DNA from 4 places in the Sutcliffiella sp. NC1 genome. Region 1 is predicted to be linked to each of the others. Evidence: riboswitches for the same ligand, from Rfam matches in the RefSeq annotation. Region 1 holds a riboswitch; each other region holds the start of a gene.

What was found. A riboswitch is a leader RNA that binds a small molecule or an ion and turns the genes downstream of it on or off. The one in region 1 is predicted to bind thiamine pyrophosphate.
Region 2: linked by a shared signal. The riboswitch ahead of tenA (thiaminase II) and the one ahead of tenA (thiaminase II) in region 1 are both predicted to bind thiamine pyrophosphate.
Region 3: linked by a shared signal. The riboswitch ahead of tenI (thiazole tautomerase TenI) and the one ahead of tenA (thiaminase II) in region 1 are both predicted to bind thiamine pyrophosphate.
Region 4: linked by a shared signal. The riboswitch ahead of thiT (energy-coupled thiamine transporter ThiT) and the one ahead of tenA (thiaminase II) in region 1 are both predicted to bind thiamine pyrophosphate.

What each region holds. Positions count from the first base shown of each region.
Region 1 covers NZ_CP115153.1:2,155,454-2,163,797, reverse strand. Annotated here, with positions in the region: gene O1A01_RS11295 (ABC transporter ATP-binding protein) at 1-461, opposite strand, end outside; gene O1A01_RS11290 (DUF8725 domain-containing protein) at 448-2,889, opposite strand; gene O1A01_RS11285 (hypothetical protein) at 3,021-3,431, opposite strand; gene O1A01_RS11280 (hypothetical protein) at 4,090-5,025, opposite strand; gene tenA (thiaminase II) at 5,141-5,812, opposite strand; TPP riboswitch at 5,887-5,988, opposite strand; gene O1A01_RS11270 (alpha/beta fold hydrolase) at 6,057-6,779, opposite strand; gene O1A01_RS11265 (DUF1284 domain-containing protein) at 6,927-7,343, shown strand; gene O1A01_RS11260 (DMP19 family protein) at 7,397-7,846, opposite strand.
Region 2 covers NZ_CP115153.1:1,542,825-1,551,168, reverse strand. Annotated here, with positions in the region: gene O1A01_RS08075 (hypothetical protein) at 158-538, opposite strand; gene O1A01_RS08070 (RNA polymerase sigma-70 factor) at 535-1,422, opposite strand; gene O1A01_RS08065 (phytoene desaturase family protein) at 1,391-2,677, opposite strand; TPP riboswitch at 2,881-2,984, shown strand; gene tenA (thiaminase II) at 3,129-3,821, shown strand; gene O1A01_RS08055 (FAD-dependent monooxygenase) at 4,026-5,207, opposite strand; gene O1A01_RS08050 (hypothetical protein) at 5,304-5,471, opposite strand; gene O1A01_RS08045 (AI-2E family transporter) at 5,656-6,750, opposite strand; gene O1A01_RS08040 (DMT family transporter) at 6,913-7,818, opposite strand; gene map (type I methionyl aminopeptidase) at 8,046-8,344, shown strand, end outside.
Region 3 covers NZ_CP115153.1:1,086,016-1,094,359, reverse strand. Annotated here, with positions in the region: gene thiE (thiamine phosphate synthase) at 1-23, opposite strand, end outside; gene thiD (bifunctional hydroxymethylpyrimidine kinase/phosphomethylpyrimidine kinase) at 20-823, opposite strand; gene O1A01_RS05530 (thiazole biosynthesis adenylyltransferase ThiF) at 834-1,850, opposite strand; gene O1A01_RS05525 (thiazole synthase) at 1,850-2,617, opposite strand; gene thiS (sulfur carrier protein ThiS) at 2,620-2,823, opposite strand; gene thiO (glycine oxidase ThiO) at 2,820-3,947, opposite strand; gene tenI (thiazole tautomerase TenI) at 3,944-4,561, opposite strand; TPP riboswitch at 4,920-5,025, opposite strand; gene O1A01_RS05505 (energy-coupling factor transporter transmembrane component T family protein) at 5,088-5,885, opposite strand; gene O1A01_RS05500 (ABC transporter ATP-binding protein) at 5,863-7,293, opposite strand; gene O1A01_RS05495 (ECF transporter S component) at 7,348-7,929, opposite strand; gene tenA (thiaminase II) at 7,942-8,344, opposite strand, start outside.
Region 4 covers NZ_CP115153.1:2,313,564-2,321,907, reverse strand. Annotated here, with positions in the region: gene O1A01_RS12120 (ATP-binding protein) at 1-260, opposite strand, end outside; gene O1A01_RS12115 (NAD(P)-dependent oxidoreductase) at 479-1,351, shown strand; gene thiT (energy-coupled thiamine transporter ThiT) at 1,414-1,950, opposite strand; TPP riboswitch at 2,015-2,116, opposite strand; gene hutG (formimidoylglutamase) at 2,182-3,144, opposite strand; gene hutI (imidazolonepropionase) at 3,134-4,393, opposite strand; gene hutU (urocanate hydratase) at 4,393-6,060, opposite strand; gene hutH (histidine ammonia-lyase) at 6,070-7,563, opposite strand; gene hutP (histidine utilization transcription antiterminator HutP) at 7,670-8,107, opposite strand; gene O1A01_RS12080 (hypothetical protein) at 8,195-8,344, opposite strand, start outside.

The DNA of each region.
Region 1 (8,344 bases):
AATACTTCTGGATCATGGATTAGTGATCTTGCTAAACAAAGTCGTTGCTTCATTCCGCGAGAAAGTAAATCAACGTATGCATCTTTTTTATGACTTAGGCTAACTAAATCTAACAATTGTGGAATTAGTTTTTGACGTTCTTCATAAGGAATTTGATAGCTAGCACCATAAAAGTCTAAATACTCTTCCACTTTAAATTGATCATACACTCCGAAGAAGTCAGGCATATAACCAATATGTTTTCTCACCTTTTGTGGTTCTTTCGTTACATCAAAACCATTGACGAGCGCCGTACCTGATGTTGGTGCAAGAAGTGTCGCGAGAATGGAAAACGTCGTCGATTTCCCAGCTCCGTTATGACCAACAAACCCGAAAACTGTCCCTTTTTCAATAGTAAGGTTGAGGGAATCTAGTGCTGTAAAACTACCATATTTTTTTGTGAGATTTTTAATTTCGATCATTGTTCAGTTCCCCCTCGATCTCGATTGCTGGCACAGTAATTTCTGAATCAGTAGATGGATCAATTTTCACCATTATCTGTATCGAGTTATTTTCATTGATATACACTTCTACATTCGAGTCAATTGTGACAGTACTTTCATTCGGTAAATCTTCAAACTCATTTGTTTTACTATTCAATAAAAAGTATTCTATATACTCATTTCTCGTTCTAAGCTTCAGCTTTATTTTATTTATCGCATCTTTTTCTTTATTAATAATATCTGGCAACTGATACTCGATTGTATAGCTACCTGGACCTAAATGGATAAATTGCTCCCCGTAATCCAATCCGTTATGGTAAATCGTGCCTCTTTCACCTTCCATTACAGAAATCGTTGGAGAGAAATGTTCTTCTTTCATATTAAAGATTCCCACTTCATCTATTTGCATTTTTACTGGAATAGCAACTAAATGCATGGAAGTACTATTTTCACTCTTTCCATTAACTTTCGGTTCCAATATAGATTGATGAACATATCCAATCAGTATTGGTTGATCAATCGAAAATACTTGATTATTATTGAGAAGCATGGAAAGCATTTGATATTTTCTCCACTCTTCTAACTCGTCTTTTTCAATATTGGATCCATAATGGCTCGTCATTTTTTTGTGTATCTCTGGAAAAACACGACCACTAACGAATTGAGTTGGTGCCGTTAAGACGTTTGCCACATTTTTTTGCGTAATTTCGGAGTTCACTTGGAATTTTTCACCTATTCCAATGTCCCCTAATTTAGTTGCACTGCCCCCAGCTAATAAGTGTGCGTCTTTTAGCTCATAAGGAAGTAAGTTTTCAACGGTACCGACTATTTTTTCACCTTCAATACTGAGATTAACATTCATATCTCCTAAGTCCACAGATTGAACTTTTCCTAGTGCAGAACGAATAGACCAATAATCAACATTGTTATACGTTATTTCTGTCCCTTGTACGCCAGTCTGAATGTAAGCGTGACGTCTTGCTGTTTCAAAGTTATTATCATAACCATACACAATTGGGAACAAATCTACTCCTTCATGCTCAGTAGAAATTTTGTACGCTCCACCACTATTCGTTAGTATTGATATAATACCAACACCTGAAGCTGGCTGAGACGAGTCTTCATTCATTAACAATATAGTAGATTCGTTAATTTGCGTTCCTGCGATTCGATCTTTCGCACCAATGACAAAGATCATCACACTAGTCGTAATCGCAATCGTCGGAATAATCCACCACGCATGTTCACGTTTATCCTTTTTGTAAAGAATAAAATATAATACAGGTATTAAAACTATTAAATAAATAATAAATGCTCCAATTAATAAGGGAACGGAAATAATGGAGCCCGGAAACGATTCTCCAACACTTGTCAGTTCGTAAAGGTTTTCATAAAAACTAGGATGGTGGTAGCTATTCACGTTTTTACTAGAAGCTTTTTGTAAAATGGCCCTCCACCACAAATTTAAATGCTCCCAATCCTTCCAAGCATCTGATCCTAAATTACTATTTACTTGTGTAACCTTACCAAGGCCAATTGATTTATGATAAACGAGTGGAACATCGCCATCCTTTGCGATTACTTGAGCGTTTTCATCACTTCCTTGACCAGTAAACGTTGAAATTCCAGTTGGTAAACTTCCATCTTCAACGAGAGAATCCAATGCAACTTCAGTGGATGGTTGGAAGAGTAAAAAATCTTGTAATTCTCCTAAGTCGTTGGAAATCCCTATTTTCGTATCATAAATAATCGATCCACCGCTAGCTACCCATTGTTTGATGGCGGTTTGTTGCTCCGAAGTAAGCGTTGATATAGCAAAATCATGTACAAGTAGCACATCGAACATTTCTAAACCGAACGATTGAGTAGGAATGTTATCGGCTGAAACATTTAATAACTCAATAGGTTCCGATTGATGACGAATTAGTTTGAAATAATTTACTGCATCGAAGTTATTACTTAGCACTCCAACAACTAACCGATTGTCGCCTAAATAACGAGGTTTTGCGGACGCATTACCTTTTAGCTTAATTTCTTTCCCTTTTTCTACTCCTCCTTCATAAAAACTAATAAAATTTGGAGGTGTGTTGCCATAATAGGAGAAATATTCGTTCATCCCTTTTACAGACAGCTCTACTGTTTTCGTTTCTCCAGCTCCTATTTCTACTGGCACAACGTAGCTACCTGATGCATTGTAACTCGGACTCGAGAAAACGACTAAATCTCCTTTTATATACTCACCGTTATTTTTTAGCTGGACCCTAACTGGGAATCCTTTAAACTGTTGAACTTTATTATCAACCCCATATTCCACCTTCACTTCTACGTTAGTTTCTGCATTGGTGGTCGTAGGATTTAAAAAACTAAACAGTAGTGCAATAAGCATAAAATACATAAATTTCCTCAAGTGACTTCCCCCTATATCATTATGTAACCTAAATCTTATTTCTCTTTTTTGGTAAAATAATAACTTCTATCTTCTTAGACGGTAAATGGAATGAAAAAGTTTTCCTTTTCTACATATATTTCTTTAAAAGATTACATTGCACTCTGTATCGATTCCCAATCAACAAGTTTTCTTAATAGCTCATCAACGCTCCAAAGAATAATAGAAGCTAAAGTTGAGCCGATAAACAAAATCCCCCCAAAAAAGCCCCATTCCCCAAATGGTTCCTTAAAAATAAAACCGACGATAAACACACAAACTAGACCGAAAAAAAGATGAATCCCAAACGATACTGCAAGCCTTTTCCTCTTCTGTATATTTCTCGTTAACCTTTCAGCTAAAAACGTAACAGGCATACCGTACAGTAAAATAAACGGTGTCCCATACATGAGAAATACCCCATACATTCCCCAAAAGATAGATGAGTCACCACCCCAAACTACTAAAAATAACGGGACTAGTAAGCTTGTTAAAATAAACGCAATTATCTTCCTTAATATCACCAAAATCCCTCATCCCCAAAAAAGTAAAGAGACGACAAAATCTCTCTTACTATAAATTCCATACGGCTTAAAAAAATCCTTTTTATGTAAGAAATATGTTGAACCTTGTCGATTTGGTTCCATCATAAAAGACCGACTGCTTCTGTTGTAGTCGGTCTTTTTTTCTGTAGCACAACCATTACTTAAGGGACTTTTTTAACTCGTTTAAAACATAATTTTCTCGTTTCACCCAGCTGTTCTGCTCTACTTCATTTATTATTTTGTTATTTTGTACAATCGCTTCGTTTATGGAGACCCATTTAGGTGTAAATTGCAGGGCTGCTTCATAATCATCTAGCTTTAGAGCATATTGTTCCTTATCTGTTAAATCTCGATAATGGAGTTCAGTAATTTTTGGATCATTTTCGATTCTTGTTAAGTATTTTTGAAAAGCTGTTAAGTAATTTTCGATCCTTGTTAAGTATTTTTGAAAAGTTGTTAAGTATTTTTCGACTCCTGTTAAGTATTTCTGAAAAGCTGTTAAGTAATTTTCGATTCCTGTTAAGTATTTCTGAAAAGCTGTTAAGTAATTTTCGATTCCTGTTAAGTATTTCTAAAAAGTTATGATGTTCATATTCATCCCGGCGTTTTTCTACTCCATTTCCTAACTTTTTTCCTACTAACTCTCCAACACTTCTATTCTTTCTGCTTGTACATTAATTAGTTCCTTCTCCAAGTCACTCTTTTGCTCTAAGAGGATTTTCAAAACTCTAGATACGTCTATTTTCGTTTTTTCTGTTTGGTCGTAACAGTCATTAATTTTTCCGTGTACAATCCAATCAACAATGATGCCGTCAAAGAAGTAGTCTGCAAATGTTAATAATCCACCTGTCTCGAAATTCGCATCAAAATGACTTTCAATATCTAACAACTCCTCTTGAAACTGGCGTAAACGGCTTTGAGCTTGATGTATGTAACGTTTTGCCTCATCAAACCGACTATGTTTCATTGCGGTAGAAATGATCCCTCCACCGAACATATCAAATGTGGACCAATTTTTTGCCGAATTTAATTCATTCAACGCTCTATTTAATGCCAAAACAGTGCTATTACCCGCATCTATTGCCTCTTCATATTCTTTTAAACTAGCAGTTATCGTTGCTTCTCGATCAGCAAGTGTATATAGTCTTTCGCTCCATATGGAATGTTTGTCATGAATTAAGCGCTCTTTTTCTTGAATAATTTTTTCATACTCTATATCGGCATACGCAACATCGAGGTGCTTATCCTTATATTCTTCTAACTCTCGCTCCATATCGGAAATTGTTTCTAACGCTTCAGTGTACTTTAACTTCGCAGCTAATACTTCTTGCTGCTCTTTATCTAACTTTTCAAGCTTTCTACCGATTATTGTGTAAAAAATATTTGATAAGGAGAAGCTTTCTAATCGAGTAACATCTTCCTTTTCTTTCAACAATTGCTTTTCTAATTTATTTTTCTTAGATTCTTCTGCCTGTAAGGATGCATGTAACCGTTCGATATGCTCCTCATATTTTACTTTTTTACGCATTTTTTCTTTTGATACTATTAACTTTTCATTTAAGTCTGTGAACAAATTGTTTCCCCCTTAATACTTCTATACTAATAGTACGAAATATTAAGTATAGAAGTTTCATTACGTTAAAACGAAAAAAAGAGTAACGAAGCATCGTTACTCTAGTATATCTTAGTTATTCTCCCGGCCACATTTGGTTGTTGTACGCCATGTCCCAGAACATATATTCAAATCGTGTTGTGTTTAAAAAGATTTTCTCTAATTCTAGTAGCTCAGTGTCCGATTTTCCTTCTGCTAATTCATCCATTAAATCAATACACCACGTTGCAAGCTGACCAAATTCCTCTGAGCTGTACATACGAACCCATTCACCATACAACTCATGATCCGTTGCACCAGGAATTTGACTTAACTCTTTCCCAATTTCCCAATAGCTCCACGCACAAGGCAAAAGGGCTGCTACGAGTTCCGCCAACGTCCCGTTTTGTCCTTTATGTAACATATAATGTGTATAAGCTAAAGTGATAGGAGACGGCTCCGCATTTTCTAACTCTTCAGGAGATATACCAAACTGAGCTGCATAACTACGGTGAAGATCCATTTCTTCATGTAGCGTTCCGTGCAATAGCGCTGCAAATTTCTCCATCGTTTTCACATCTGTTGCTTTTAATGCCCCAATACTGAACAATTTAGCATAGTCAATTAAATACACATAATCTTGGACCATATAAAATCTGAATTTCTCTTTATCTAGTGTCCCGTTCCCCATTTCCACCACAAATGGATGGGAATGATTTTGTCTCCAAATTGGCTCTAACTTCTCTTTTAATCTCTCAGTAAATTTCATTTGTATCCTCTCCTTTTTAAAAATAAAAAACCACTCTCTAAAAGAAAGTGGTTATAGTTGAAAGAGACATACCTGTCCTATATACTCCACTTCCCTTCGCTAGCATTACCTAGAGCAGGTTAAAGGGTTAAGACAGATTGTCTCTCTCAGCTAAAAAAGCACCCCTAGTGTTTTTACACTATTTAATTACATCTTGATGTTAACAAACATTCTGAACATTTACAAGGCATATCATTTTCATACACTAGTTTCTATGTGTTGACTTTATGAAAGTTAACAACATTTGCGAATATAAATCCGGTTGGTCTCTATGAACTAAATGTCCAGCGAATGGAATGATGCCTAAATGTATATGTTGATTCATTTCCTTAAATGTATTGGTTGCTGAAACTTCTAATTCTTTTTCTTCACCAATTAAACATAGAGCAGGAGTGTTGAGTTCGGCAACATCCGCTATTTCTTCAAAAGGATAAAAGTCTTTTTCGTTAAATGAACGTAACAGTGATCTCCAGTCATTTTCTCCATGTATTTGATTTAAGTAAGTTACTACTTCTTCGTTTTTAAATAAGTGTTCTTCGTATCTTTCCGCTTCATCTTTTGTTAGTTCCTCCCAGTTATCTGGTTTAATAGGAAAAATACCTGAAAAACAGACTGAAAGTACTCTATTAGGATACTTCTTAGCAAAAAGTAACGCAGCAATCCCACCGATTGATACGCCTGCAATATGACATGCTACAATATTTAATGAATCTAACGTATCTAAAATATCATCTGCACTATGACTGAAATAATGATCAATCGGACCAACGGATTTTCCGTGTCCTCTTAAATCTGGACGAATCACTTTATATCCTTTACTACAAAAAAATTCACTTTGTTCCTCATATTCTGTAAATCCAGTCATTCCACCAGAATGAATTAAGACTAAAGGTTCACCTTCACCTGCAATCGTTGTATGCAAAATCATACGCCTTCCCCCTTGGATGTTTTCCTGATTATACCATTAATAGATTCATATAAATAATATTATTTAAATATTTTAGATTATGTTAAGATATAACCTATGTTAACTTTAATTTCATTTTGGTTTACTCTTACTTAAGCGGAGGTAATTATGTACAAATTACGCGGACATCATTTATTTTGCCTACTCGGCTATCGAGGGATGGGGTATTCAAAAGAGTATGTGGAGAATATGACGAAATTGCATCAAACGCTTCGAAACGATCCTGAAACATGGATTCAAATCGTAAAAGGACCAGATCAATTGTGTGAAAAATATCCTAACACCGGTGAATATCATTGTAAAGACAAAACCATATATGAGCGGGATGCCGCTATTTTAGAAAAGATGGATTTAAAAATTGGGCAAATGCTAAAATGGAAAGACATTGAATTTCGAATTCGTCAGCATGTAGTGCCAACTGATATACAAACCGTTTGTGAGTCTTGTTCATGGAGAACATATGGTGTGTGTGAGGAAGGTGTACAGGAAATGTTGGATGGGAAAGGATTGAGAAAAGTAGAGTAATTGGAAAACAGTTCTTACTCTCTTAGCAAGAACTGTTCCCCCCCCTTCCTATACTACTCATTGATTAATTGTGGATATACTTTTACAAAATACTCTTCTAATAGCTGTTCTAGTTTACCATCTTGAGAGTAATATTCTCGATCAGCTATTTCAATGACCTGATAAAAACTGTCCTCGACCATTTCCCCTGCTTCTAGAGCTTTAAAAAACTGCCACATCTCGTAGCCATACTTTTTCATAATAACTGCACATTCATTGGCACCTATTTTTACTAAAACGTAAATTAAATCGTTTAAATAATCGGATACACCTACTTCTTCAATATCCCCCTGCATCCAATTGAAGAAACTTTCATGCCCTCCGCTTTCTAGCTCTGAATAGTACTGAAAGACGATAAATAATTCGTTGAGCATTTTACTTTCTGTTGGATAATCATTACTACTTATTATTTGTATTACTGCATTCCATATGTCGTCTTTACTCATCTTTTCTAGTTTTGTCATTGTCCTATCTTCTTTCTTTAGTTAGTTTACTTTTTTATTTTTCGACAAAATGTTTGAAAAACCTCTATATCACTTGTGATTTTTTGATAAATATTTAAAGCTTGTTTGCAATTAAAATAAACGAGCTTGTCCAAGTTCCATATTCACGCTGACTTTACATAGTTTTATGCTTAAAAAATCGGAGGGTATGCACCACTTTGACCAAGCATATGCATCACTTCCCGTTTCCTATGCACCAACACTACCTTTATGCTGACTTTTCGGTAGCTTATGCACCACAACCGGTGAGGGTATGCACTACTTTGACCTAACCTATGCACCACTTCCCGTTTCCTACGCACCAGCACTACCTTTATGCTGACTTTTCGGTAGCTTATGCACCACAACCGGTGAGGATATGCACTACTTTGACCTAACCTATGCATCACTTCCCGTTTCCTATGCACCAGCACTACCTTTATGCTGACTTTTCGGTAGCTTATGCACCACAACCGGTGA
Region 2 (8,344 bases), 610 kb from region 1:
TCCGTTTATCAATATTATTCTATTATTAGTGTATCATTAATTATTAAAAAATTAAAATATTTATTTACTATTATATAAGATACACAGATAGAAAGTCACCTGTTTGTTTAATTCAGAAAAAAATGGTTTAAAGCATTAATTTGTTAGTTTGTAATTGTTATTTTAGCCTACTTTCCAAAAGCCCTTTAAAATTATCACGATAGTACCATACTAATATCCCTTCCAATAATGTGATGAATAAAGCAAGTAATAACAAATCAGAATCTACAAAAATATGAAATGCGACTATATTAATGATTATGCTTGCTAATGCAGTTAATGCTAATGGAACATATTTACGAACTATAAGTAAAATCCCTGCAACTATTTCTACACCCTTTTCAAGCGCTAAAAAGTATCCCTCTCCTAAAAACTCCATGGCGGCTGGACTTGTAGGAGCAAACGCCTCATATCCGAATAAAACCACATATCCGTTAAGTCCTGCTCCGAGAAAAATAGTGCCTAACAATATTTCTATGATACGAATAAATAGGTTCATTTTTTTCCCCTCCCAGTTTCCAACATATACGTTAATTTTTCTGGATTGCGAATTACAAATATTTGCGTTACCTGTTGATCTGTAATCTCAAAACAGACGGCACTGCTCGGTTCTCGGTCACTACTGATAAAAAGTCCTGGCTGGCCATTGATTAGTGTCATTTGTATGGATAACGACGTATCATCACTGTATTTTTGTAATAAGCCAAATATAAATCGAGCGATTCGTTTACTTGAAACAATCGGAAATATTGCTGCGGTAACTTTGCCGCCACCATCGCTGTATAAAATTGCGTCCTCTTTCAGTAGTTGAAATAGTTCGTCTGTATTTCCAGTCGTTACGGCAGAAACGAATTGATTAATTAGTTTTTCTTCTTCATCCCTACCTACATTATTCTTTTTTTTAGATTCATGGAAATGCAGCTTTTTCTTCGCTCTACTCAATATTTTCCGACAGTTTGCCGCCTCTTTTCCTATGAAACTCTCCATCTCATCATAGGAAAAAGAAAATACCTCTCTTAATACAAATACTGCACGTTCAACCGGGTTAAGTTTTTCTAGTAGTGTTAGGAGCGCGTAGGAGAGTTGGTCATGTTGTTCGATAGAATGCAGCGGATCTTGATCTGTATTTAACGGTTCAGGGAGCCACGGTCCGATATAATGTTCTCTTCTTTTACTCGCGGATTTTAGATGGTCAATCGTTCGATTAGTGGCCATTTTACACAAATACGATTTATAATCTTTAATATTGTTCTTATCAATCTTATGAAAATCTATAAAAATATCATGAACGATATCTTCCGCTTCCGTCATACTTCCTGCCATCTGATAAGATATGGATAAAAGTAGCGGTTTATACTGCGTATATGCTTCCTCCATTTCCATCGTCGCTACACTCCCTTTTTTCATTTAATTCAATAATGCTCATGGCCGCTTGCTTTGCACTAAAAAAAGAACTGTCAACTAACATTCCCTCTGCGCCAACCCAATCTCCGGCAATAAATAATCCTGGAATCTGCTCCATTTCATTTTTTTGTTTTTTCATCATACTATTAGTTACTGTTATGTTCGGTAGGTAACGTTTTGATATAACATGTTTTTCCCAGCCTGGTTGAACTCGACTAAGAAACTGTTCGAGCTCCGGTTTTAAATCCGTTCTAGGTTCATTAATGCTCAAATATTTCATTACGTGTATGACGGAGTGGCTTTGATTGTCACTTAATGTTGCGACGTTGGAATGATTAGAAAAATAGAGTGGATGGTCCATGCTCAAGGCGAATGATACTGTAGGATTCGGTATATTGTTTAGCACTATATCCAGACATGCTGCCCGGACTGGTATAAGTTCATTGATTGCATCTATTTCATAGCCCTGAAGGAATTTCCTCAACTCATTTGGGCTTGCTGTTGATAAAATATATGGTGTGAAGATTGATTTATTGTTACTTAATTTCACTTCAAACTGTGGAAATTTCCCTTTTATTTGTTGAACGGAGGCTCCCGCTTGAATAATGACACCTAATTTTTCCGCTTTCTCTTTTAACTCCTCTATAATTGACTGCCAACCGTTATGAACATAAATGGCTTTTCCTAATTGCAGCTGCTTAAATGCAACTTCGGCACGAAGCCTATCAGGGTCGTTACAGTAAGAAGATAAACGTATAAGCATGAGAATAAATTTCTGAACACGTTCATCCTTTATATTTTCATGAAGCCATTGGTCAACGGAGATCTCTCGGTTGCTCTTTAATTTTTTTGTTTGTAAAAGTATAAAAAAGCGGAGTAATTCCATTTTCCCTCTCCAATTAAATAAATCACTAGTTAATACAGAGAAAGGGTTGGCGGGAAGGTTATACGGTGAATCATTGTAAAACACCTTTCCCCCGATGGCAGGGCTATTTCCTTTTGGAGAGATGCTTAATTCCGCTAATATTTCTAAACTTTTTCCTTTTGAATATAAGGCATGTGGTCCGAAATTGACATAACTACCATCCATCACTTCTGTTTTTGCCCGACCACCTATCGTTTTAGCTTTTTCGATTAATGTAACGGATAATCCTGCACGTGCTAAATAAATAGAAGCAGTAAGTCCAGCAATCCCTCCACCAATTACAACACAATTTCTTTCTGTATTCTTCATTGTCATCATCCTCCTATTTTACAAACAAGACGATTAACTGATTTATTTTGTGACAGATTAGAGATTAATTTTCTTTTTTTGTTTACTACTTATTTCTATAGTAACAATTAAAAACATAGCATCACGATACATTTTAGTAAAAATTAACTATTTTTCCAATTGTATATTGAATAATGTCTAAATTCATGTAGTATATGGAATAGGATATCCACTAGGGGAGCCAATAGGCTGAGACGTCGCTTTACGCGTCGGACCCTTTGAACCTGATCTGGTTTATACCAGCGGAGGAAAGTGGTGCATCGAGTACGTTTCGTATGCTCATGCTTCTCTTTTCCATGGAAGAGGAGCTTTTTTATGTTGTAAAAAGAGCTCATGCGTACCCCCTTTCGCATTGTCTTCCATGGGTGAATGTGGGTGTTCTTCTTAAATTAATTTGGAGGAGGAATACTACATGACATTTTCAAAACAGTTAAGACAGGAAGCAGACCCAATCTTTGAAGCAATTTTTGAACATCCTTTTGTAAAAGGAATTGGAGAAGGAAATGTACCGAAAGAAGCACTCATTCATTACGTACAACAAGATTATGAATACTTAACGACATTTTGCCGTATTTATGGTCTTGCGGTTTCTAAATGTACAGACAGAGAAGATATGACGTTTTTCCAGGAGCAAATAGGGTTTGTCTTAAATGCAGAAATACATCCGCACAATAACTTTTGTAAGGTTGCAGGTGTTCGGTACGAGGATTTACAAAAAGCTCCACTTGCTCCAACCGCACATCATTACACACGCCATATGATGGAGGCTGCTACAAACGGTACACTTGGCGAAACACTTGCTGCACTCGCCCCTTGTCCCTGGACGTATTGGGAAATTGGTAAAAAGCTGATGATGGAAGTAAAACCGACACCAGCTCATCCTTTCTACGAATGGATTGCATTTTATGGTGACAAGGAAGTTAGTACCATCACTCAAACATTTATGGATAAAATAGATGCTTGTGCGGCCAAAGCTAGTGAATACGAAAAAAAACGCATGCGTGAGCACTTTATTACGAGCACACAGTTAGAGCATCAATTTTGGACAATGGCATATACACAAGAAACATGGCCTGTCCCAATTAAATCTATTCAAGTTATATAGATCATCTTTGTAGATATTAAAAAAGCGTTTTGGATTAATATCCACAACGCTTTTTAAAAATTGATTTAAGAAGCTTATCTAACTATATACCTAACCCATATCTTTATATCTCATTAACTCAGCTTCTTCTTTATATGAAGATGATGCTCTGACGGTTTCATATTATGGGCATACTTTATTACTTCTATCACAAATTACTAGCTCCTATACTTCGTGTCCTAGAAGCCATTCTAACCGTTTCATTTTAAGAGATTCTGGACTGTTCCGTAACAGTTGATTTCTAATAAAAATTGCAATTGGATTTTCGAGTTGCATCATTCTTCCCATTGCTCTAGAACCTTTTACGACTTTAGCAGTTCGGCCGTATCTTATTTCTTCATACTGTTTTAATGCTTTCTCAACTTCATTCGGGTAATCGTCAAGACAGCGAGAGAGCACTAATGCATCTTCCATCGCTTGCGCCCCACCTTGTCCTAAATTTGGTAGCATGGGATGGGCAGCATCACCGAGCAGTGTAATCTTTCCGTTACTCCACGTGTTCATCGGTTTTCTATCAAAAATTTCATGAACAATTATATTCGATTCTTCTGTTGCTTCGATCACGTTAGTAACTGGCTCCCACCAGCCGCTAAAATGATCTAAAGCGATTTTCTTTGGATGAGGGGAATTAATAATAGTGCCACTTTCACTATTTATAGCTGCAAACCAAAAGATTCTTCCTTTTCCTAAATGGGAGAACCCGAACCTTTTTCCATGGCCCCATGCTTCGAAACCTCCACCTAGTTCCATAGGGAAACGTGCATCCTCATAGACAGAAATTCCTCTAATAGCTGTAAAACCAGAATAACGTAAAGGGCTTGGACCAATTACCCTTTTTCTAACTTCGGAGTGTATCCCATCAGCACCAATAACTAAATTATCTTTAACTACATCGCCATCTTCAAAGACTACACTTACTTTTGAATCACGCTGTTCTATATGTACTAATCTTTTATTAAGATTCACAGTATTTTCATTTAATGCAGAATGTAATACTTTTTGTAAGACGGGACGGTATATTAAATAACTATAGCTCCCATATCTCTGTGCCTGTTCATGAACAGGTACATTCACTAATGGTTTTCCGTCCCATGTTCTAATTTCGGCCTTTTTAACCGGGGCACCCTTTTTTCTGATCTCAAGTGCTAGTCCTAATTTTCCCAACACTTTTAAGGCATTCGCAGACAATACAATCCCTGCACCAACATCCTTGAGTTCTGTAGCTTTATCGTAAACAGAAACGTTCCATCCTTTCTGTTGTAAAGCAATAGCCGTACAAAGGCCACCTATACCAGCACCAATTACAGTCGCAGACTTTACATTATGTGATTTCTCCAAACTGACCACCTCTTTGCTTCTTTCCCATAACTTCACTAAGTTTCCTTTAAGTTAAAAAGGTGCGAAATGTTCTATTTGCGCACCTTTTTGATGATTCTCTTCGAATTAAAATTTGCTTCTCAATTCACGTTCGTTCACTTCTTCGTTACGAATCATTTGTTCTAGTTTTTCAATTAATCTATCGTTTACTTCAGGCGTTTTTCTAAAAAATGCTTTTGTCTTTTGCTTTTTTAAAACGGACAACATGTATTTCTTTTCTTCAAACGTAAACATTTTCCCTCTCCCAACGTCTTAGTTTCTACAACATTTACATGGGGATTTACTTTATTTTAACATGTTATTATTTGTCCATTGAATAGTTAATTATCAAAAAAAAACCAGACCCTATACTAAGTATAGGACTGGCTTTATGAATACTAGTTGGATCTTCGAAAGTGCATATTGAGATCCTATTTGTTTACTTAATTAAGTTTTCTTGTTCTTCTTTTCTAACTTTCCATAGACTATATAAGTGTGTTGCAATTACTTTAGCAACAGCGTATGTCGGGATTACTAATATCATTCCAACTACTCCGATGAAACGGCCTGCAACAAGGACAAGGATCATAACCGTAACTGGATGGATCGACATTCTTTTTCCAATTATTTGTGGTTGAACAAAAATACTCTCGATTTGCTGAATTACGACTACAATAATTAGGACAAGAATTGCTTGCATAGGAGAGTGTAGTAAGGCAACGATAAACGAAGGTATTGCGCCGATCCACGGACCTACATACGGAATCACATTCGTTACCATACCAAATATCGCAAGCACTAAAGCGTACTCAAGTCCAATAATACTAAATCCTACATAATACAAAATACCAACAAAGGAACAAACAATTAAGACACCTTGAATGTAATTACTTAACGTCTCATCCATATTCGTTAAAATCGGCCTTACCTTTTGTTGTTTATCTTTACTAATAAAGTTCAGAACAAAATGCGGAAGTCTTTCCCCTTCTTTTAACAAGTAAAAAAGAATAAAGGGAACGATAATGAATAATAGTAACGTATTAAAAATAGTACCAATAACAGAAATCGTGTTAGTAACAAGGTCACCTACTAGCCCACTTGCGATGACAACAATTTGTTCGATACGATCCTTCCATTCGAATGCATCTTCTAATCCAAATCGCTGAATTAAATCATTCTCTTGAATAGTGAGTAGTAACACTTGTAATTCCTTCACAATGACCGGCATGCTATTAATTAAGTTAGTAAACTGTCGTTGTAATTCCGGGCCAATAAAAGAAAAAAGCCCGACGCCTAATCCAACTAAACCGATATAAACTAATAAAATCGCAATTCCTCTAGGCATCTTTTTACTTAAAATATGTACGAGTGGTCTTAATAAGTAGAAAAGCACTCCAGCTAGAAGAATCGGTACAAACAAGGTTTGTCCAAACACTATTACTGGTCTAAATATCCAGTCAACAAGGGACCCTAAATAAATAATTGCAAAAAGTAAAAGTATAACTGACCCTACTTGCATAATTTTGTAATACATTGAATTATTCTCCTTAATTAAAATAATTATATTGTGACAGAATATAAGCTCCTTTGTCTAGTTAAATTTCTGTAAAATTTCGACAACGACACTTCTTATTGTACAAGCCTTTTATGTTATACGTTTAGACTTGTATTAAGGTTTCTTTTTTAAGAAATATTTTTAAACTAAACGTCTCCTAAAATGGCCATTTACTAAAATGACTCCGATAATAATAATGAGGCCGCCTGTAACACTTGTTATTTTTACCTTTTCATGTAGGAGGATGACAGCAGCGATTACTGTAAAAACTGGCTCTAAGTATATGAAAACAGAAACTTTTGATGCTTCTAGTACTTCTAATGCCTTTCCCCAGTACCAATATCCTACACCAGAAACGAAAATCCCTAAAAAAATGAGATGTCCCCACTCCGCATACGCTAGAGACTCGAATTTCTCCCAACCTCTTTGTTTCATGAGAAAGGGTAGTGTAAGGATAAATCCAATAAAACTTATGTAAAAAGTTAATACTAGCGCCGGTAAAGGAACATTTAATTTTTTTAAGAGCACCGAATAAACTGCCCAATTTAATGTGCTTAATATCATAAGCATATAACCAATATGGAATGAAAAACTAAAAGATTTACCCGTTCCTGTTGCTGTAATTAAGAACACACCGCATATAGCAATAATAATGCCAAAACCTTTAGAGAATGTCATTTTCTCATGTAGAAATATCATGGAAAGAAATACAGTAAACACTGGAGAAAATGTAATTAGCCACCCGGCAGAAGAAGCATCAATCGTTAATAGAGCACTTGCTTGCAGAAGTTGATGGACAAATACCCCAATGATGGAAAGTACGATAACATGAGGAATATAGCGGATTGGTAGCCTCAAAGAATATTCTCTTTTTATAAGTATTAATATGAGTAAAAACGTTGCCCCAATCCCAAACCGACTAACTAGCAACGTGAAGGGATCCAATTTGTCTATAACTGCCTTTGCAGAAACAAAGGATATTCCCCAAAAACTAATTGCTACTGTTGCAAACAAGGATGCTGCCACTACTGATTTCGAAACGTTCATCCGTTTTTCCTACCTTCTATAAGTATACTATAATCGTATGCTTGTCCCTTACAAAAATGATTGAAGTTTTTGCCACAAATGAATGAAAATGTGGACAAGTCTTCATTCCCGCCCATTTTTTCTTCACCAAGTACATTTCTTTGTCTATAAGGAAAAAAATAAGTAAAATAATAATGGTATATATTAATAAGCGGAATGAAATTTATTTCGTAGGAAAGAGGAAATCAATGATTGTCAAAACGAACGAAGAGCTTGAAGCTTTAAAAGAAATCGGAAAGATATGTGGAACCATTCGTGATGAAATGATAAAAATGACAAAACCTGGAGTTACTACGAAAGAGTTGGATGAATTAGCTGGAAAGCTATTTGAAGATTACGGAGCAATTTCTGGTCCAAAGGGAGAATATGATTTCCCGGGGTTTACTTGTATAAGCGTAAATGACGAAGTGGCGCATGGAATCCCATCAAACCGCGTTATTCAAGAAGGTGATTTAGTCAATATTGATGTATCTGGTTCGAAGAATGG
Region 3 (8,344 bases), 1.1 Mb from region 1:
ATATGTTTTCTTAAGATGTTCATGAGTGCACCGCCGCGTTTCGATATGCCCAATGATTCGTAGGACCGTGTCCACTGCCAATTCCTAATTCATCTTTTATTGCAGCATGGATAAAATCTTTTGCTACTTTTACTGCTTGTTCAACGGTCTTTCCTTTAGCTAATTCAGCAGTTATAGCGGCCGCAAACGTACAACCTGTTCCATGAGTATGACGAGTAGAAATTCTCGTACTCTTTAACTCTACAAAGCTTTGGCCATCAAATAATAAGTCCACTAGTTCCTCTTCTTCGCCGTGGCCACCTTTCACTACAACGTAATCGGCACCAAGTTTATGAAGAACTTTTGCTGCTTTTTTTCTAGCCTCGATTGTGTGTAGGGACAACTCTGTAATTACTTCTGCTTCTGGGATATTTGGAGTAATAACAGTTGCTAGAGGAATTAATGTTTCACGTAAAGAATTGATTGCCTCTTGTTGTAAAAGCTTTGCTCCACCTTTCGCAATCATGACCGGATCGATTACAACGTTGCCCCAATTAAACTCCCTAATATTGTTTGCCACTGCTTCAATTAGCTCGCTATTAAACAACATTCCCGTTTTAAGGGCATCCGGACGTAAATCAGCCTCAATAGAATTCATTTGCTCTATTACGGCTTCAAGCGGAAGGGCATAAACACCTTGTACACCTAACGTATTTTGTGCTGTTATTGCTGTAATTGCCGACATCCCGTAAACATTTAATTCTTGAAAAGTTTTTAAATCTGCTTGGATACCTGCTCCGCCACCACTATCAGAGCCAGCGATTGTTAACGCTTTTTTCACCACAGTCAGCCACCTACCCTACATATCGATAATAAATACTTTTTGCTTCCGTTATGTCTTTTGTCCCGTGGACAATAGCTCGCCCATCTTTAAATAAAACGAGACGTTGACTACCAATTTCTACTGATAAAAGAAAAGGATTTCGATCCACTTTTAACCCTTGGTCCGCAAATACCGATTCTATTTCTTCAAGATTTCTTTCTTGGTTCGTGTTCGGTCTAATTTGTACAGAGTCTCTTCCACAAAGCACCGCTGTTTTCGTTTGATTTTCGTAAGACAAGTATGGAAAGCTCCGACTTTCCCCACATGATAGACAAGAAGAATCTTTCATACGGTTTACGTCGATGGAAGAATAGCGATTTTCCCAAAGGTCGAACGAAACTAACTTTTTCCTTAAACTTTTTTGATTACCAGTTAATATTTTTAACGCTTCCGCTACTTGGTGGGCAACAACCATTTGTACTCCTGGAGAAATAACTCCCACCGTATCACAAGTAGCACCACCTAACGGAACGGACTTTAATAAACATTGTAAACAAGGTGTTTCTCCTGGAAGAATCGTATAGGAAATCCCATAACTACCGACACAGGCACCATAAATCCAAGGTATATTATATTTTTGAGATAGGTCATTAATAATAAAACGAATATCAAAATTATCTGTTGCATCTAAAAGTAAAGAAACACCATCTATTAACGGTTCTAGTAAATCTGGTGTAGCATCTCCGACGATTGCTTCTATTTCAGTAGATGAGTTAATTTCTAGTAGTCTCGTTTTAGCAGCAACTGCTTTAGGAATTTTATGTTCAGCATCTAATTCCCCGTATAGTTGTTGGCGCTGTAAATTACTCCATTCTACGTAATCTCGATCGATAATCGTCATTTTCCCGACCCCAGCTCGAGAAAGTGCCTCGGCAATACCTGTACCGAGTGCACCTGCTCCCACTATGAGGACATGCTGTTCCGTTAATTGCTTTTGTCCATTTACCCCAATTGGTTTAAATAGTATCTGTCTAGAATAGCGTTCCATTAGCTAACACTCATTCCTTCAGTTGGGCTACTAGCAGTGGCATAACGTTTTTTCTCCATACGCCCAGCCTCAAAACCTAACCTTCCTGCTTCAATTGCTAGTTTCATTGCTTTTGCCATTTTCACTGGGTCTTTTGCAGCCGAAACAGCGGTGTTTAATAAAACTCCATCTGCTCCTAACTCCATCGCCTGAGCAGCATCAGCTGGTGAGCCAACTCCCGCATCCACAATAACTGGAACGTTTGATTGCTCGATAATAAAGCTTAAGTTGAGCGGATTGATAATTCCTTGACCAGATCCAATTGGAGAAGCTCCAGGCATTATTGCGTGTGAACCTAATTCTTCTAGTTTGCGAGCAAGTACAACATCATCTGAAGTGTACGGTAAAACGATAAACCCTTCTTTTAAAAGCTCTTCTGTTGCTTTTAACGTTTCAACAGGATCTGGTAATAACGTTTTCCAGCAGCCAATTACTTCTACTTTAATCATGTCACATAATCCAGACGCTTTTGCTAATTTTGCAATGCGCACTGCTTCTTCCGCTGTTTTTGCCCCAGCAGTATTTGGAAGTAACGTATATTTCTCTAAGTCTAGTTTTTCTAAAAAGTTTGGTTGACTCGGTTCAAAGATGTTCATGCGACGTACCGCAAACGTTAAAATTTCTGATTCGGATACCGCAACCGCTTCTTTTTGTACTTCAAAGCTCGGGTATTTACCAGTTCCTAATAATAAACGTGATTCAAATTCATATGGTCCAATTTTTAACATGTTCATCCGCCTCCTACAAAATGTACTAATTCTAATTGATCGCCTTCTGCTAACGTAACTGATGGATGCGATTCTTTTTGTAAAATATCTCGGTTCTTTTCTACAATGACTACCTTTTGATCAAGGTGAAAATGTGCTAGCAAATCTTCTACTGTTCTAATATCATTAGGTAACTCTATTAGTTCACCATTTATCGTTACTTTCATGTTGTTATCACCCCTTTCAATCGTTCAAACGTAAACGCCTGTAAATAGGAAGGTAGCGTATGACCATTCATCATATCCGCAATAAGCTTTCCACTAATTGGGGATAGTAAAATACCGTTCCGATAATGACCTGTGCAGATAAATACGTTTTCTATTGTTGGGTGCACTCCAAGAAACGGTAACTCATCTATCGTTTGCGGTCGTATTCCAGCCCACGCCCTTTCAAACTGAGCTCGTTGAATGTCAGGCAAAATGTCTATGGACGCTTGAATCAAGGATGAGATTGCCTCAACGGAAACATGTTCCGAAAAACTATTAGGTATAGAAGTTGCACCAATAATTAAACGGTTTCCGCTTTTTGGGACTACGTAACACCGTTGTGAAAAGATGGTACTTTTAATGAGTGGCCGTTCTGTTATAACAGAAATACACTCACCTTTTACTGGATAGGTTGGTAGATTTATATTCGCTTCCTTCAATAAACGGGCACTCCAAGCTCCGTTAGCAACAACGATGTTTTCGCCATAAAAAGCACCTATATTCGTATGAACACCTGTTATCTTCCCACTCGATTCGATGAACGAATATACTTCTACAAACTCTTTAACAGTTGCACCGAGGGCGACCGCACTTTTGCTAAATGCCTGTGTAAGTTGCACAGGATTAACATGCCCATCATTCGGTATGTCCATAGCTCCGATGATACTATCACTTAATGATGATTCCATTTGTAGTGTTTCCTCACGGTCGAGCCATTTTGTATTCTCTCCGAATGAACGTTGTGCTTCAATTACAGATTGCAAATGAACTTTTTCCTCATCTGTTTTTGCGACTTTCAGCAAGCCTTCTCTAACAAGCTCGATATCGATACCACACATCTCTTTTAACTCTTCTTGTAATCTAGGAAACATTTTTCTACTTTCCCTTGCTAGTTCAAACATTGGTCCAACTTCCGTCAACTCTACTTGAGCACCTAGCATCCCTGCTGCCGCTTTTGACGCTCCTTGGCCAACGGTTCCTTTTTCTAAAAGAAGGACGTTTCTCCCTGACTTTTGTAAATAGTAGGCTGCTGCATTTCCGATCACTCCACCACCAACAACGATTAGGTCCCAATTGTTATTCATTTCTCTCCTCCTTCCACATAGCTGCTATGACTTTCTTGAAACCTTTTTGCCATCAATACTGGGTTTTTGCTCTCCATTATTCCACTCATCACTGCAACACCGGAGGCTCCGGTGGAAGCTACTTGTTTTAAATTCTTTGGTGTAATTCCACCAATACCGATAATTGGAACAAAACTATTCTCAACCATTACTTTAAGGTTATCTATCCCACGTGGTTGCTGCCCTAGTTTTGAGGATGTAGTAAAAATATGGCCGTATAGTAAAAAGTCCGCACCGTTTTTTTCTGCATATGCTGCTTCTTTTATCGAATGGACAGAGCATCCAATTTCTAACCTAGGAAAAGCCCGCTTTACTAACTGTACGTCTAAACTATGAAACGCAAGCTGGACACCACGCACCGAAAATGCTTGTGCAACATCAACTCGATCATTTACGATTAATTTGTTTGCAGGAACTCCACTTTTTAATATTTGTTCCAGTAATTGTGCTAGCTCTCTTGCCGTTTTTTCTTTTTCGCGAATATGTATTCTGTCTACATATGGATGGATACTTCTTAAAATGTTTGTTAACTCTTCGTTCGTTTTCTTTCCATCTGTAATAACATGTAGCTTCATAGATTGATAATCTCCTTTGTAATGCATATAGCGTTGACACTTACCTTAAAATCTACCTGTAAACTATGGGAGCCTTTAGAGATAGTCCGTTCCTCTTCGCTGCGGGAACTTGCTTTCCGCGGGGAGGGAGTCGAGCCTCCTCGGGCTGCGCCCTGCGGGGTCTCGACCTTCCCTCTTCCTCCCGCAGGAGTCAAGTTCCCTCCGCTCCGATCCACTCTCTGTTTTAAATATTAGTACTACAATCTTTACTAAAAGACGTCATAGAACAAATCCTTACTAGCATAATACTAAACAAAAAACCACTCTTTTCGCCTAAGCGTAAAGAGTGGTTTGTATGAATGAATAGTATATTTCTATACAATATATTTACCCACTTCCCTACGCTGGTATTAACCAGATCAGGTTCGAAGGGTCTGGAAACAATTTATTCCATCTCAGTCATTTCGACTCCCCTAGTGAAAAGTTCTTATTAAATTGTGTAAATAAAGTATAGCATACTAACCAATTTTTTTAAATAAAAGTGAACTTAATATCTAACATCCGTTATCGAAAAGTAAGGGAAAAAGGTAGCTGAAACAAAAGAGATAAGTAATACCATTAATAAAACTGTTGTAAATATTACGTCATTTTTTGAGTACTCTACTTGATAATAATAGGTGCGATTTTTTTGTTGTGAAAATTTTTTTGCTTCCATCGCCACTGCGATTCGATGCGCCCTTCTGATGCTTTGTGATAATAAAGGTATACTATATAAAGTGACCTTTTGTATGATAGCTTTCATACCTTTTTCCTGTTTAATCCCTCTAACTTTTAACGCTTTTTGTAAAGTAAAAAATTCTTCTACCATAATTGGCAGGAGCCGAATAGACGCGAGAAAACTGTAAGCATACTTTGGCGGTAGTTTCCATTGCTGCATAAGAGAATAAAATAAAAGAACCGGCTTCGTTGTTAGCGCGAATAGTAAACCTAAAAACGCAAACACTAATGCTCTTAATCCAATATGAACTCCTCGATAAAAGCTTTCTTCACTTATGTGAACAATGCCTAATTGAAACCATGTTGTATCACCTTTACCGAACAAAATCATCGTCACAGCAGAAGAGAAAAATAGAATGGTAAATGGTAGGAGAAGAACGACCTTTACCTTCCAACTATGTCCCGTTGACGTTATATAGAGCAATAACATAAATAGTGTCATATTCACTAATACATTTATGTTATGTATGAAGAGGACCGCTACAAAGAGGAGGACAATTGCTATTAACTTGAAACTCGGATTCACTCGATGCAACCACGTTTCGTTAACTTGTAATGACCATTGCATCGTGTACGTACCTCTCTTTCTCTATTACTTCTACTACTTCTCCACTCTCCACTACTAACACTTTATCTGCAAAATGCTCAACAATATGCTCATCATGTGTAACCATCACAACACATACCCCCTCTTCTTTGAGCTGTTGTAACCATTCAAGCATCGAAAAAGTATTTCGACTATCCTGACCGAATGTAGGTTCATCTAAAAGGAGTACACTCGGACGATGTACAACCGCTGATGCCACACTTAGCCGTCTTTTTTGTCCAGTTGAAAGCTCGAAAGGGTGTTTTTTTCGTACATGTGTTAAATGAAAATTGTCGAGCAGTTTTTCTACTTTATTATTTCTCTCTACTTCCGATACACCTTTTCGCAATAGCGTATATCCAATTTCCTCTTCAACGGAATGCGTAACAAATTGAAATTCAGGGTTTTGAAAAACAAACGTCACTTCTTCTTCGTAATTTTCACCGAAATAATGAAGCTCACCTTTCGTTTTTAAAAGCTTTCGAATCGCCTCTAATAGGGTACTTTTTCCTGCGCCATTTTTTCCGATAATCGTTGTCCATTGACCTTTATGGAACGTAACATCCTCCACTGAAATTTTACACTCTTTTCCTCTAAAACCCTGAAAATCGTGTAGAGATATAATCGATTCTCCCTTTTCTGGATTTTGGTTTAAATTAGTTGGATCAATTACTTCCTCCCAAACTCCAGGATACCAAATGCCATATTCTTTTAACTTTTCCTTGTATTGCGAGAAAACTTCTAAAGTAGCTCCGTCCGCTATGATTGTTCCTTTATCGTCAAAAACGACTACCCGCTCTACCCAATCTAACAGATAGTTTAATTTATGCTCGACAATAATGACTGTCTTTTCTTCTCCTACCCGTTTAATTGTGTCCCACACTTCCTTTGTTCCTTCTGGGTCTAATAGCGCCGTTGGTTCATCTAAAAATAAAACATCTGGTTCCATTGCTAAAACAGAAGCAATCGCTAGCCTTTGTTTCATTCCACCAGACAGTTCATTTATTTTCGTGTGGGGGTGTGGAAGCTCTAAGCCTACTTCGTTAAGTAAGTAATTTATTTTACAGTCCATTTTTTCTCTCGGTACCGCTAAATTTTCAAGTACAAATGCAAGTTCCTCGTCTACATAAGGCATGCAAAACTGAGAATCCGGGTCTTGGAACACATAGCCCCAAGACTCCGGTGTTATTATGTTATCCGCACGCATCGGTACTTCCATTACAGTCGGTATTAACCCAGAAATAACCTGTAATAGGGTTGATTTCCCACACCCTGAAGGACCGAGGAACAAAATTTTCTCGCCGTGTTTACAAGAAAAAGAGACATCGTGGAAAAGCATTTCATCCCCTGCATATTTTAGACGTAAATTTTCCACTTTAATTTGTGTCATGACTCTCTCCTTTTAATGCGCTTTAATTTAAACGTTTCAAAATCCCTCTTTTTGCTATTTACTCAAAGACTCATAATCTTCTTTACTAGCTGGTCTTAATAGTTTCGTTACCCCTGTTTTTTCTAATGCTTTCACTAATGCATACGCAACAAAGCCGGTGAAGAAAATGCCGCCTACAATGCGGAAAAATACTTTTAATGTCACACTCCACCATACTAAATCTAATAAATATCCTCGGAACAAATCTAATAAAAGTGACCCTACCGCTGAACTAGCTCCAGCAAGAGAAACGACTAATAGATCAAATCGTTTATAGCGAAAGGAGGCAAACACTGCTTCTGCAAATAATCCTTGTACGATTCCGTATACTAGTACGATTACACCGTATTCTGACCCCATTAATAGTTCACCAGATGCCGCTGCCACTTCTGCTAAAAATGCAACACCGGCTTTTCGAATAATTAAATACGCAACAGCAGCAGCAATGAACCACATACCGTATACTAACTCATCAATATGTAGTCCAAATGAGCTCATAACCCCACTCACTGGACCCCAAATTTTATATACAATCCCAAAAACGATGGAAATTAATATCGTTACTAATATATCTGTTAGCTTTAAATTTTTTTTCATTCTCGTAATCTCCTACTGCTTTACTTTCGCTTGAACTGGCCAACGTTCTAATGTGTAAGCCATTTGCCAAAACGAATATTCATATTGGCTACTCAACAGGAAATACTCTTTCATTCTTTCTTTTTCTCCCTCTGTTGCCTTTTCCGCTAATTCATCTAATCTATCAATTTGCTCTTCCACTAATTGACGGAACCAGTCCCCTCCGTAGGCGGCAATCCATTCTTGATAGATTGGTTCTTCAGGAGTTGAACCTTGTAACCTTTCACCAATTTCATAGTATAACCAGTAACACGGTAATAACGCTGCGATTACTTCTCCTAATCCACCAGTTAAAACTGCACGGTACATATGGGATGTGTATGCGTAAGCAGTTGGTGCTGGTTGGAAGTTTTTATGTTCTTCTTCCGAAATTCCT
Region 4 (8,344 bases), 160 kb from region 1:
TTTAACCTTACTAAAAAAGAAGCAGAATTGGTAGGTTGTTCAACTAAATTTTCAACTAAATATAGATCTTCTTGATGAATGTGTTCTCTAATAGGTTTTCCAATTAATTTAGAATTGTCCATGTTTAATAATGTCTCACTAGAAGTTGAGCAATATTTTATCTTTCCCAATTGGTCAATTACTAAAAATAAGCTTATGTTATTACTATCTGGATCAGATTGGTCTATTTCAGATTGAACAGGAGAATGGTAATATCCCATAACTTCCCCCCCTAATCATTTTATATATTAATATATTTAATTTGGTTTTAATTATACAATATATTCCGAATTTTTTCTAAACTTTTTCATCAATATGTAGATTCATGTCTTTTTTTTGCATATCACCTGTTCATTTACAGAAATAAATACTTTGGATTTTTTATATTTTACTATAAAATATATGGTAATGACGTATACATAACAAGGGGGAAATGTTCATGAACAATAGAGAAACTGTTGCTTTCGTAGGTACTGGGGTAATGGGGAATAGTATGGCTGGCCATTTATTAAGAGCTGGCTATCATGTTAACGTGTACACAAGAACAAAAGAAAAAGCAGAAAATTTAATAAGCTCTGGAGCAAAATGGTGTTCTACCCCAGCTGAAGCTGTAGCTGATGCGAAATATACGATTACAATCGTTGGTTACCCAAAAGATGTTGAAGAAGTTTATTTCGGAAAAGATGGAATATTAGAAAATGCAAAGCAAGGTTCTTTCGTCATTGATATGACAACATCAACGCCTTCATTAGCAAAAAAGATTTATGCAGCAGCAAAAGAAAAAGGGATTTATAGTTTAGATGCACCTGTATCAGGTGGAGACGTTGGTGCTAAAGAAGCTCGCCTTACCATTATGGTAGGTGGTGATAAAGATGCATATAAAACATGCCTACCTCTGTTCGAAAGAATGGGTAAAAATATCGTATTACAAGGTGAGGCTGGCTCAGGACAACATACGAAAATGTGCAATCAAATTGCGATTGCCACAAATATGATCGGAGTATGTGAATCACTTGCATATGCAAAGAGCTCTGGGCTAGATCCTGTGAAAGTGTTAGAAACGATAACGACTGGTGCTGCAAATAGTTTTTCCCTTAGTAAGTTAGCACCTAGAATACTTGCAGGTGATTTTGAACCCGGTTTTTATGTGAAGCATTTTATTAAAGATATGGGGATTGCCTTAGCTGAGGCTGAAGCAATGGGGTTAAAACTGCCTGGGCTTTCTTTAGCTATCGATATGTATGAAGAGCTTGCCAATAAAGGAGAAGAAAATAGCGGTACACAAGCGTTGTATAAATTATGGGAAATGTAATATTAATGTATTAATAGTAAAATAAAAAGCTGCTTCCTCGCATAGAAGCAGCTTTATAAGTTTTAAGCGTTTGCTTTAAAAAACTTCGGATAAAATTTATATATAATTACTAGTATCGCTATTGTAATAAGCATTTCTGGAACTAAATAAGACAAGTTATAAATAATAGAATATAATACAACCGGTATTCCATCTGGAGCATATTCACCGAACCAAATTACTCCTGAAAGGAAATGACTTATTAAACGTAATGCGGTTCCAAATATCATACCAACTACAATTGTACGAATAGTTACTCCTTTTACGGCAAAAATAGCGGCGAATCCTAACAGTGCAAATGGTAATGGGTAATCTAGAATAAGTTGCGCAGGATGAACAACATAACCTCCTGTTAACCAATTAATAACCCCTACTAATAGTCCGGTTACAACCCCCGCTTTCCAACCTCGTCTAAAAGCAATAACAAAGATTGGAACCATAATTAAAGATATAGATCCACCGTACGCCCAAAGCGCACCAAATTTCACATAGCTTAAAATAACTGCAAGTGCTGCCATCATAGATATTTCTACCATTGTGACTAAACGTTCTCTTTCCATCTGTCTCTCCCTTTCATGTATCCACTAGAAGGCTAGATTAAAGGAACATTTAGAAACGGTTAGAATAAAATAACAACCACTTCCCTACGCTAGTATAAACTAGATCAGGTTCCAAGAGTTAAGGTGTTCACCTCTCTCAGCCTTATCGGCACCTCTAGTGGACTTTCATTTACTTTTCCAATCAATATTGTAACATAATTTTAACAAAAGGGGAAAATTTTAATTGGAACACTATGAAATATCGATTCCTCGTAAATACTCTAGCATAACGTGAACCGCTACACGACTCGTCATATCCCGAAAATCGATTGTTGGATCTATTTCTACAATATCTATTCCACACACTTTATCGTGTTGAGCTACCTTATATACAGCTTCTAACAATTCACGAGAAGTCATGCCTCCGGGACCTAATGCTGGACAACCTGGAGCGTATGCTTGGTCGAGTACATCCATGTCAACTGAGATGTAAATATGATCCACTTTGCCTTGTAAATATTCCAGCGATTCTTCTATAACACACAATATCCCTTTTTCTTGAACATCTTTCATCGTAGAAATACGAATACCTTTCTCAAGAGCAAATTGATGATAATATTCGCTATTAGAGTAGTTTCGAATCCCCACTTGTACTAGGTGGGCACCTTGAAGGACTTCATCCGAAAGTAACCTATTGAATGGTGTACCATTAGTTGGCCCACCATCTTCCGTATTTCTTAAGTCATGATGTGCATCAAATTGAATAACACCAATTGTACCGGCCTTTGCGTTACTCATTCCTTTTACTAGCGAATAAGTAATAGAATGATCCCCACCTATAAAAATAGGGTGTAGGGACGGATTTTCCCTAATTAGCTTCTCTATACTTTGTTCAATGCGGCGATAGCTTTCTTTTATATCTGTTGCATGCATGAGCACATCTCCACAATCGGTAAGTTTACTAGATTGCAGGTCTTCTCTAGTCTCTACTGCATATGTTGAATAGTTGTGAAAAAGTTTTCTTACAGTAGCAGGAGTGAAGCATGCCCCAGAATGACTAATAGATGGCTTGGATAAAGGAACACCAATAACGGCTGTTCCTTTTATCTCCTCTATGCCATTCCACTCCTGTAACAGAGAAGCTGCTTTTTTGTAGTAGCGATCTGTAAACAGTGGACTGCCAGCTTTTTGAATAAACGTTTCCTTATCCAACATAGGCCCCACCTTTCGCTACTTCTTCTCCGTTTAAATAAACTGTATTCGTGTGGTTTACCCCGTAATGATAAGGAACATATAAATAGTTTGGCGCATTCCATACAACTACATTTGCTTTACGTCCTACTTTTAATGCGCCTGCACTACTCCCACGATTAATAGCATGTGCAGAATTAATCGTGACAGCATTCCAAATTTCTTCTGGCGTGAGCTTTAACTTTAGCATTGCTAAGTTCATAATTAGTTGAATGTTTTCGGTAGGAGAGCTACCCGGATTAAAATCTGTCGCTAGTGCAACCGCGGTACCGTTATCAATCATTTCCCTTCCGCGAGCGTAACCTTCTTTATTTAAATAAAATGTCGTACCAGGAAGTAAGACAGCTATTACTTCAGAATTACCTAACTCTTTAACAGCTCTATCAGATGCAGCAATTAAATGATCTGCTGAAATTGCTCCAAGTTCGATTGCTAACTCTGTACCTCCTAAAGAGACAATTTCATCTGCATGTATTTTCAATTTGAATCCAGCTTCTTTTGCAGAAGCTAAGTATCGGGCTGACTGCTCTACGTTGAATACAGCTTCCTCACAAAATATATCAACAAATTCTGCTAAATCTTCTTCTTTTAGCTTCTGAAACATTTGTTTCATTAACTGTAAAAACTCCTCTGACTTTCCTTTATATTCGTTTGGAATAGCATGTGCCCCTAGAAATGTTCTCGGGATGTCTATTTCATATTCCTCCGCTAATTGTTTCGCAACTTGTAGCTGCTTTAACTCTGTATCTAGATCTAAACCGTATCCACTCTTTGCCTCTACCGTTGTAATTCCATAACTAATCAGTCTTTCTAGATGAAAACTAGCTTTTTCTAGTAAATTCTCAAAACTAGCTTTGCGTGTTGCTTCTACAGTTGAAAGAATTCCTCCACCTTGCTGTAAGATTTCTAAATATGGTACTCCTTGCTGTTTTAAAGACATTTCGTGTTCCCTTGAACCTCCAAAAACTAAATGTGTATGGGGGTCAACTAGTCCTGGAGATACTAGCTTTCCACTACAATCTATCACTTTTTTACTCTTCAAATTTAGAGCCTCTGCTGTCGTACCAACAAATTGAATGACTCCATCTTTCCATCCAATCGCTCCATTTTCTATTAGGGGAAGCTTACTCATTTCCTCCCCGTGCACTTGATGATCGTGACCGTGATCCATCGTTAACAACTGACTACAATTTATTAATAGAGAATCTAGCATTATACATCCTCCTTCAACATCGGAATATGAACGCCACGTTCTTTAGCAACCTCTACCGCTTTTGAGTACCCTGCATCGACATGTCGTACGACTCCCATTCCTGGGTCAGAAGTTAAAACACGCTCTAATCGTTTCGCTGCATCATCTGTACCATCTGCGACAATAACCATCCCTGCATGAAGAGAATACCCCATACCTACTCCACCACCATGGTGTACAGAAACCCAACTAGCACCATTCACTCCATTAATTAACGCATTTAAAATTGGCCAATCCGCCACTGCATCACTACCATCTAACATTCCTTCTGTTTCCCGATTAGGAGATGCAACGGAGCCACAATCTAAATGATCACGGCCGATTACGATGGGAGCTTTTAACTCTCCGCTTGCAACCATATCATTAATTATTTTGCCAAAACGGGCTCTCTCCCCATAGCCTAACCAGCAAATACGTGAAGGTAAGCCTTGAAATGCTACTTTTTCTCGCGCCATTTTAATCCAATTACATAAATGTGTATTATAAGAAAACTCTCGTAAAATAACTTCGTCCGTTATATATATATCTTCTGGGTCACCTGATAGTGCAACCCAACGGAATGGCCCCTTCCCTTCACAAAATTGTTGGCGAATGTATGCTGGTACGAAGCCAGGGAATTGGAATGCGTCCTGTACACCTTCATCAAAGGCTACTTGGCGAATGTTATTTCCGTAATCAAACGTAATTGCACCTTTATTTTGCATATCAATCATCGCTTGTACATGTATCGCCATGCTTTTCTTCGATTGTTTAACGTATTCTTCCGGATTTTCCAAGCGTAACTTATTTGCTTCTACAAGTGAATAACCAATCGGAACGTAACCATTTAATGGGTCATGGGCGGACGTTTGGTCTGTTAAAATGTCTGGGGTAAATCCTCTCTCCACTAACTGTGGCAAAATTTCTGCTGCATTTCCAACAAGACCGATAGATAAGGGTTCTCTACGATTTTTGTACTCTTCTGCTTTTGCTAACGCCTCATCTAAACTATGAAGCAATACATCACAATATCTAGTATCAATACGACGCTGAATTCTTTCTTCGTCAACGTCAATACCAATTACTACCCCACCATTCATCGTTACTGCTAACGGTTGAGCTCCACCCATTCCTCCAAGTCCAGCTGTTAGTGTAACCGTTCCTTTTAATGTGTTGTTAAAATGTTGTTTCGCAGCTTCTGCAAACGTTTCATATGTTCCTTGTAGAATCCCTTGAGTACCAATATATATCCAGCTACCAGCTGTCATTTGGCCATACATCATTAGCCCCTTTTTATCTAACTCATGAAAATGCTCCCAATTGGCCCATTTTGGAACTAAATTTGAGTTGGCAATCAACACTTTCGGTGCGTCCTTATGACTCTTAAAAATAGCAACTGGCTTACCAGATTGAACTAAAAGCGTTTCATCGTCCTCTAATTCTTTTAAACTAGAAACAATACTCTCAAAGCTTTCCCAGTTTCGAGCTGCCTTTCCAATTCCCCCATACACAACGAGATCACTAGGATTTTCTGCCACTTCTGGATCTAAATTATTCATTAGCATTCTTAAAGCAGCTTCTTGAATCCATCCCTTCGTATTTAACTCCGTACCACGTGGTGCTCTAATTATTTTTTCTCCCATTTTCATAACCCCTTTTCAATTTTTTATCGTTTCTTCACATTCTTCTTTCATCAATTGAGCTAATGCTTCTATATCTTTAGAAAAAATGCGGTCTTCTGTTATAGAAGGTACGATATTCCTCCCATTTTGATACCACTTTTGCATGTTTGGAGATGCGTATTCAACGCCACGATATTCTACAGCTTGTAATGCACAAATATATTCAATTGCTAGTACCCGTCGAACATTTTGGATAATTTGATACGCATGCCTTGCAGCAATCGTTCCCATACTAACATGGTCTTCTTGGTTGGCTGACGACGGAATAGAATCGACACTCGCTGGATGCGCTAACGTTTTATTTTCCGACACTAGTGATGCAGCACAATATTGCATAATCATTGCCCCGGATTGCAAACCAGGCTTTGGACTTAAAAAAGGCGGTAAGTCATTTAATTGTGGGTTGACGAGTCTTTCAATTCGTCTTTCGGAAATGTTCGCTAATTCTGCCACTCCTATTTTCAAAAAATCCATCGCTAGTGCGATTGGTTGCCCGTGGAAATTTCCACCAGATATAATTTTGTCTTCAAATATTAACGGATTATCTGTTGCTGCATTTATTTCTATTTCTAGCTTTTCTTTTACATAATTTAAAACTTGCCAGCTAGCCCCGTGAACTTGTGGAATACAACGCAAGGAATACGCATCCTGGACACGCTTTTCACCTTGCTTTGTTACTAATTGACTGCCCTCTAATAGTTCTAGCATTCTAGCAGCTACTTCTTCCTGCTCACGATATCCTCTTACTCTATGAACATCTGGGTCAAATGCATCGATAATTCCATTTAAACCTTCCATCGTAAGGGAAGCGATTTTCTCTGCCTGCATGGCGATTTTTTCTGCCTCTAAGTACGCGACAACACCGACAGCTGTCATTGCTTGTGTACCATTTATAAGCGCTAATCCTTCTTTCGCTCCAAGAACAATTGGAGTTATTCCAAGTTTACTTAGAACTACTGCTGTTGCTATTCTTTCACCTTCATAATACACTTCACCCTCCCCAAGAAGAGTTAAAGCTAAATGAGAAAGTGGGGCTAAATCTCCACTTGCACCAAGTGACCCTTGTTGAGGAACAACCGGTATTATGTCTTCATTAACATAAAATAACAATCTCTCAATAACTGAAGGGCGTATTCCTGAGTAGCCTTTTAATAGTGCATTTGCTCGTAACACTACCATCGCTTTACTTATAGCAGGATGAAATGGTTCTCCTACACCACAAGCATGAGAATGAATTAAATGACGTTGTAATTCTTCCGTTTGTTCACTTGGAATGAATACATCACTAAACTTACCAAATCCAGTTGTAATACCGTACACTACTTTTCCTTCTTCAGTTATTTGTTCTACTTTTTTTCTACTAGCTGCAACTCTAGAAAGTGCTTCCGTACATGCTTTTACCTTTTCTTTTTTAAATAGTATGTTGTCTAACTGTTTTAACGACAGATGATTACCAGTTAACGTAACCAAAGTTCTCCACCCCTTTATAGCCCTAAAAATAGCAAAAGGAGGCTATACCTTTTAAACTAGTAAAAGGTACAGCCCCCTAATGATCAATATCTATGGGCAACAATATTTACATGTGATTAATTCCTAAACCTATCGTTTCGTGCTCTGATCCTCGAACCGGCGCTCCAATTGTTCCATACAACGCAACGGCAATCCAATCTCCTTCTTCCATTTCCTCATATGGATTACCACGCACAATTGCAAAGCGAAGTCCAACCGTTCGCATTAACGACCCTAACTGTACTTGACCACGTGTTACACCACTTAACGCATCCATTATTGCGTGATATAACGCATGTGTTTCTCTATATCCGTTCGTTCGGATAATACCTTCTCTCTTTGCTGCCGTTTCAATAGCGGAAACGACTTTCTGAGAATCCATTGCCCCTACCTTACCCGTACAATATTTCCAATGTGGTGGTAATGAAATAGATTCTTCCGCTTCTGATTGAAGTACTAATAGAATGGCATGTTTACCAATTCTTTTATCAACAGCAAGTACCATATCATTTCTCCAAACGTTATAAATTTTCTAATAACTAATGACTACCTTCAGTTTAAAGGTAGCTAAGCTCTATTGTCAAGGACTCTCTTAGTCAAATGACTTGGACAAAATATAATATTGAATCCCTTTTGTTGCACGTAATGCCTCTAATTGTTTTTGATCTGCAAGTACTTTATTTTTTGCTTTTTTTGCTTTTTCCGCTTCTAGGGACAGTTTCATCCAATCTTTACGAATGTG